3 regions of the Martinezella sp. CNPSo 3732 genome follow, and region 1 is predicted to be linked to each of the others. Evidence: predicted binding sites of a transcription regulator. Region 1 holds the regulator's gene; each other region holds the start of a gene.
What was found. Region 1 encodes PhoB, which activates phosphate uptake and scavenging genes when phosphate is short. Its sites were predicted from a motif close to TGTCATNNANCTGTCAT; they were not measured.
Positions count from the first base shown of each region.

Region 1 (2,268 bases):
TGGTCTCCACCCACATTCTCTCAGCCTATGACGAAGACCTGAAGTTCCTGACGCGCCGCATTGCCGAAATGGGCGGCCTGGCCGAGCAGATGGTTAGCGACAGCGTACGCGCGCTGGTCAACAGCGACGCTGCCTTGGCCCAGAAAGTCATCTCCGATGACGTCGTTCTTGACCATGCCGAGCGCGAAGTCGGCGACAAGGCGATCGTCACCATTGCTCGCCGTCAGCCGATGGCAGCGGACCTTCGTGAAATCATGGGCTCGATCCGCATCGCCTCCGATCTGGAGCGCGTCGGCGATCTCGGCAAGAACACCGCAAAGCGCGTCATCGCTGTGCAGGGCACCGGTGTCCCCCGCCGTCTCGCCCGCGGCATCGAGCATCTCTCCGAACTGGCTTTGAGCCAGCTCAAGGAAGTTCTCGATGTCTACGCGACCCGCTCGCCCGACAAGGCCGTGTCGATCCGCGAACGTGACGAGGAAATCGACGCCATGTACACCTCGCTCTTCCGCGAGATGCTGACCTACATGATGGAAGATCCGCGCAACATCACCACCTGCACGCATCTTCTCTTCTGCGCCAAGAACATCGAGCGCATCGGCGACCACGCCACCAATATCGCCGAGACGATCTATTACATGGCGACAGGTGCTCAGCCGGAAGGCGAACGCCCGAAGGACGATACCGCCAATACCGTCGGCGCAGTGACGGAATAATCTGGAAGCGAAGAAAGGAGACCATAGGCGCATGGTTCCGAGAGTTGCTGTTGTAGAAGACGAGGAAGCGCTCAGCGTTCTGCTGCGCTACAATCTTGAGGCCGAAGGCTTCGAGGTCGACACGATCCTCAGAGGCGATGAGGCCGAGCTGCGTCTCCAGGAGCGCATCCCCGATCTCCTGATCCTCGACTGGATGCTCCCCGGCGTATCGGGCATCGAGCTCTGCCGCCGGCTGCGTATGCGGCCGGAGACGGAGCGACTGCCGATCATCATGCTGACGGCCCGCGGCGAGGAAAGCGAGCGCGTGCGTGGGCTTTCGACCGGCGCGGACGATTATGTCGTCAAGCCGTTCTCGACGCCGGAGCTGATGGCTCGCGTCAAGGCGATGCTGCGGCGTGCCCGCCCGGAGGTTCTCTCCACGGTGCTGCGCTGCGGCGATATCGAGCTGGACCGCGAAACCCATCGCGTCCACCGCAAGAGCCGCGAAGTACGGCTGGGGCCGACGGAATTCCGCCTGCTGGAATTCCTGATGTCCTCGCCCGGCCGCGTCTTCTCGCGCTCGCAGCTGCTCGACGGCGTATGGGGTCACGATATCTACGTCGACGAACGCACCGTCGACGTCCATGTCGGCCGCCTGCGCAAGGCGCTCAATTTCTCCAATATGCAGGATGTCATCCGCACCGTTCGCGGCGCGGGCTATTCCATGGAAGCCTGAGCGGCTTGCCGCTCGGGTATCACTAAAGCATGTCGCCCAAAAGTGCGTAGCGGTTTTGCGAGAACGACATGCGCCAGACGGAAAACCTAAAGCACAGGAAGCGAATCTGAAAGATCGTGACGTGCTTTAAATAGCGGCGGAAATAGAAAAACGGGCCTCGAGGGCCCGTTTCTCATTGTCTTGCTGTGGCTTTCAGCCGTTGTTACGACGGCGGTCATGCACCGGCTGGTATGCCATGCGCTGATGATAGGTGCAGTAGGGCGAAGAATCTGGGCTGTCATTGCCGCAGAAGTGGAAGTCGTCCTTCAGCGGGTCGCCGACCGGCCACTTGCAGGTGCGCTCCGTCAGTTCCGTCAGGCCGAGGCGGCGGGAGATCGGAACGACGACGTTCGATGCCGGACGATACTGGATTTCATTGACGGAATCGATCTCGATCTCTTCCTTCAGCATGGTTGCGCCCTGCTGGCGGGCGACGACCGTGCGGGTAGCAACGCGCGATCCGTAGGTCGCGGCGCGGGGTGCAGCTGCGCTGCGCTTCGGCGTGCGCGCTGCGGTTGCCGTGCCGCCCGCCTTCGCTCGGCCGGGAAGGTTCAGGCGGTGCACCTTGCCGATGACGGCATTACGGCTCACGCCACCGAGCTGCGCAGCGATCTGGCTGGCGCTCAACCCTTCGGACCATAGCTTTTTCAGCTTCTCGACGCGTTCGTCTGTCCAATTCATGCCCTGTCTCCGCTGTCGCGTTTCCGATGGCAGAATCCCTCACCATTGCCTCGCATGGGAACGAGGCGCGAAACGCTCTAAAATTGTGGTGACTAGTTCCGCCGCATGCAGTCTAGCAAT
Region 1 covers NZ_JBXSOO010000021.1:99,974-102,241, reverse strand. Annotated here, with positions in the region: gene phoU (phosphate signaling complex protein PhoU) at 1-713, shown strand, start outside; gene phoB (phosphate regulon transcriptional regulator PhoB) at 745-1,428, shown strand; gene AC13RM_RS26400 (GcrA family cell cycle regulator) at 1,621-2,148, opposite strand.

Region 2 (2,268 bases), on a different contig from region 1:
CGAAACTTTCCGCCGTCTCTTGAACTTTGCGCAGATCCAGCGCGCCTATTGCCTCTGGGGCCTGATGCCGGACAGCGTCAGCGACGAGGAAAGCCCGTTCAACGAATGCTCCCACGCCTATCTCGCCGCAGCGAAGGCGGTGCTGCTGCAGATGCGAGCAATGAAAGTGGAGAAGGCATCGGTCGACGATCTCGTCTCCGATATCGACGCGGCGCTCGTGCGCAACAACCTCTCGCTCGTCTTGTGCAAATTCAGCGGCGAGAACTTCAACACGGCCGATCTCATCCGGCCCCAACTTGCCGACATCGCACTCCATGCGAAAAGCCTTGCTGCGATCTTATCGGCCAGCCTGCTTGTTCTTGCGGGACTCTGGCTGGGAGCGCGCGCGTTACGGCCGCAAGCTCAGCCTTAAGAACCGCTCTGTGTTCATGCAATTCCGGACGGAAAACTGCAACGCATTTTTTTCGGAACTGCGCACAGCAAAACACCGCCGCAAAGTGCGGCGGTGTTTCTGATCTTACCAGTCGCGCCGGCGATCACGCCAGCGGTCGTCGCCCCAACCATCGCGATGATGGCGATGGCCGTGCCAGCCCCATGGCGGCGGCGGTGGCGGCCTGTAGTACCCCCAGCGCCGGGGCGGCGGACCCCAACGATTGGGGCGGCATTCGCCCCAGCGCGTCAGGTGCCAGCCACGACCGCAGGCATAGTCAACTTTTACGATCGGCACTGAGGCCGTTGTCCCAACGGCTGGGATAGGCATTGCCTCTGCCGAAGATACAACCAAGCTGCCGAACAAGGCAGCGATGGCAATCACGGACGATCTCATTTTGATGGCCCTCTATCCAAGTCCCTTACATGCGGGATTTAACCCCCAAAGGTATGAACGCTGGCTGAACCGAAAAAGGCCATTTGACGGCGAAATCAAGATCAGACCAAACGCCTGCCCACAGCCAAAAAAGCATACTTTGGCCGATCTTTGCAGCCAGCCGCAACCTGCTCGCGCGTCACGAGAGTTTCATGAAGGAGGCTTACACCAACGATATCAATTGCCATAAAGGAGTTTGGGATGGTCGACCTCGCTTCAAACACGTCGGAGGGTGGCAATGCCAACCATCCAATTCACGGCGCCGGTGGTTCGGCAAAATGGTTTCTGCCGATCTTCGGTGTCGTTGTGCTGGCCGGTCTCGCCTATGTTGGCTATGCCCTGGGAAGCGACCTTGCCGAAGCCGCCGCTGTTCCGTGGATCCTGCTCGGTCTGGCACTGCTGATCGCGCTCGGCTTCGAATTCGTCAACGGTTTCCACGATACGGCCAATGCTGTGGCAACCGTCATCTATACGCGCTCGCTGCCGGCCGAATTCGCCGTTATCTGGTCGGGCTTTTTCAACTTCCTGGGCGTTCTCACCTCTTCAGGCGCCGTCGCCTTCGGCATCCTGGCGCTGCTGCCCGTCGAGCTCATCCTGCAGGTCGGCTCCGGCTCCGGTCTGGCAATGGTCTTCGCGCTGTTGACGGCCGCCATCATCTGGAACCTCGGCACCTGGTATCTCGGCCTGCCGGCTTCGAGCTCGCATACGCTCGTCGGCTCCATCATCGGCGTCGGTCTCGCCAACCAGTTCCTGGCGCCCGCCGGCTCCGCCACCAGCGGTGTCGACTGGTCGCAGGCGAGCAGCGTCGGCATGTCGCTGCTTCTGTCGCCGATCATCGGCTTTGCCATGGCTGCAATATTGCTGCTGGTCGCCAAGGTGCTGATCCGCAACAAGGAACTCTATGAAGCGCCGAAGGGCAATGCGCCGCCGCCGGCCTGGATCCGCGGCCTGCTGATCTTCACCTGCACCGGTGTCAGCTTCGCCCATGGCTCGAACGACGGCCAGAAGGGCATGGGCCTGATCATGCTCATCCTCATCGGTCTCGTGCCCACAGCCTTCGCGCTGAACAAGACGCCTGACGTCAACTATCTCGAAGCTTACAAAACCGCCTCCACGCAAGTCGAGACGGTGCTCGGCAAATATGTGAAGCCCGGCGTTGCGGCGCCGGCCGATCCGAAGGCCGCGGTCGCCGCCGCCGTCAAGAGCAAGGCCTGGACGGACGCCACGACGCCGGCGCTCCAGGCCTATATTCACGCCACCAGCGCCGAGATATCAGCTTATCCAAGCGTCGAGAAGCTGCCGAACGGGCTCGTCGGCAACGTTCGCAACGACATCTACCTGATCGGTGAATCGCTGAAGCTGATCGACAAGCAGAAACTGCTGCCGATGAGCGCCGACGACTT
Region 2 covers NZ_JBXSOO010000022.1:117,744-120,011, forward strand. Annotated here, with positions in the region: gene AC13RM_RS27140 (hypothetical protein) at 1-412, shown strand, start outside; gene AC13RM_RS27145 (GCG_CRPN prefix-to-repeats domain-containing protein) at 518-826, opposite strand; gene AC13RM_RS27150 (inorganic phosphate transporter) at 1,067-2,268, shown strand, end outside.
Region 2: the regulator PhoB is predicted to act here: its motif matches at 1,003-1,019, upstream of AC13RM_RS27150 (inorganic phosphate transporter).

Region 3 (2,268 bases), on a different contig from region 1:
CCTCGTCCATTTCAGTGAAATCCATGGGACCGATCAGGCCATAGAGATTGCGTCTGGTCGGCAGATAGACCGGAATGCCACCCGAGATCATCAGGGCGCCGTGATGGGCAGCCTTGTGGTTGTTGCGGTCGAACAGCACGAGATCGCCGTCTGTGACGAGCGCTGAGAGCGCGACCTTGTTTGACGTGGAGGTGCCGTTCAGCACGAAATAGGTCTTTTCGGCGCCGAAAATCTTGGCCGCTTCCTTTTGCGCGGCAAGCGCTGGCCCTTCGTGGGTCAGGAGGTCGCCGAGGTCGAGCACGGAATTGTCGAGGTCGTCGCGGAAAACCGCTTCGCCGAGATGCTCCATGAAGACCCGACCGATGGGGCTGCGGCTGTAGAAGATGCCGCCATTGTGCCCGGGGCAGGTCCAGAGGTGATTGCCTTCCTCCGCATAATCGACCAGCGCACCGAAGAACGGCGTCTTCAGCGTCTCGGCATATTGTTTCAGCCGGCTGATGAGGCTCTTGGCGATGAAGGCAGGCGTTTCTTCGGAGAGGAAAACATAGCCGTCGATAAAATCGAGGACTTCGACCGGCACATCCTCGAAGCGCTTGCGCCGGATCAGCAGGATGATGGGGAATTCGAGGCCGCGCCGGCGCATGAGGTTGATGAGGGAGGCCGTCTTGCCTTCCAGGCCCTTCTTGCCCCAGTCGACCAGCATGCAGCCGATGGCCGCGTCCGTCTGCACGGCGATCTCGGCGTCTTCGAGATTGCGCGCGCGCACCACCTCGAAACCGGAGCGTTCGATCTCCTCGACGATCTGATTGTAGCGGGCGCCTTCCAGATCCTCATTATCGAAGGTTGGCGTTGCGAACAGAAAGTTGAAACGTCTGAAATAATCCATGTCGGTACCCGCTCCTGATTTCGCATGAGGTGTCGACGCATTTCATGACATGGATGTGACAGAATAGAGGACGTCCTAAACCCTATCGACGGCCATCGCCGGTCAGGTCGCTGGCCCGCCGTTTCATGCCGGATTGCGAACGCGGAATTTATGGATTTGTGGCCGCTCAGTGAGCGGCAACGGTCCAGAAATAATAGGCAAGCGGGATGGCGAGAAGGTACATGCCGATCGAGACCTGCTTCGCCTCTCCCGACAAGACCTTGACGATGACGTAGAACAGCAGCCCGCCGGCGATACCGGTGCCGAAGCTGTTGGAGACCAGGGTCAGAAGGACCATCATCAGGGCGGAAAGACCATCGGAGAAGTTCTCCAGGTCGACACGCTTCAGCGCGCTGAACATCGACATGCCGACGAGGATCAGGGCAGGTGCGGTGGCGGCGGCCGGGATCATTAGCGCAATCGGGGTAAAAAGCAAAGTGAGCGCGAAAAGAGCCGCCGTTGCCAGCGAAGCAAAACCGGTGCGTCCGCCTGCTTCCGCGCCGGTGGCGCTCTCGACCAGCGCCGTGGCGGAGGGAATGCCGAGCAGCGGACTGATGGTGGCGGCAATCGAATCGACGAGGAACGGCTTGCCCAAATCCGCCATATTGCCCTCTTCGTCAACCAGACCGGCTTTGGCGCCGACCGCGAGCGTCGTGCCTAGGGTCGAGAAGAACTCGGATGCGAAGAAGGCAAAAAGATAGGGGAAATAGTCTATCTTCAGCGCACCGAGAAAATCGAGCTGGAGGCCGATCTCGGAGATGCCGTGCGGCGCTCCGAAGAGTGCCGTGGGCACTTTGGTGACGCCGAGCGGAATGCCGAGCAGCGTGCTGCCCAGGATGGCCCAGAGGATCGGTCCCGGCACTTTTCGCCCGCGCAGAAAGACGGCGAGGAAGATGCCGAAGACGGCAATGATGGCCTGCCCGGAGCTGAACGAGCCGAGCATGAGCGTGTGGCTCTTGGCGTTGACGTCGACGAGACCGGCATTTTTGAAGCCGAGAAGGGCGATGAACAATCCGATCGCAGCGCCGAGCCCGAGCTTGATCTGGGCCGGAACCATGCGAGCGATGACTTGTCGCACGCCGAGCACCGTCAGCAGAACGAAGATCACACTCGACCAGAAGGAGATGGCAAGACCCGTTTGCCAGGGAATGTGCTCCACGGCTGCCATCGTCGGCCCCACCAGAACCGAGCCACCGATGCCCGGCCCGACAACGAAGGGCATATTGGCATAGAGCGCCATGAACAGGGTTGCGCCGATGATGACGAGAATGGTTGCGGTCGTCGCGGCGGCGCGGTCGATGCCACCGGCGGAAAGCAGGGAAGGGATCACGACGAGAAGATAG
Region 3 covers NZ_JBXSOO010000033.1:20,884-23,151, forward strand. Annotated here, with positions in the region: gene AC13RM_RS30225 (Orn/Lys/Arg family decarboxylase) at 1-886, opposite strand, end outside; gene AC13RM_RS30230 (NCS2 family permease) at 1,053-2,268, opposite strand, start outside.
Region 3: the regulator PhoB is predicted to act here: its motif matches at 931-947, upstream of AC13RM_RS30225 (Orn/Lys/Arg family decarboxylase).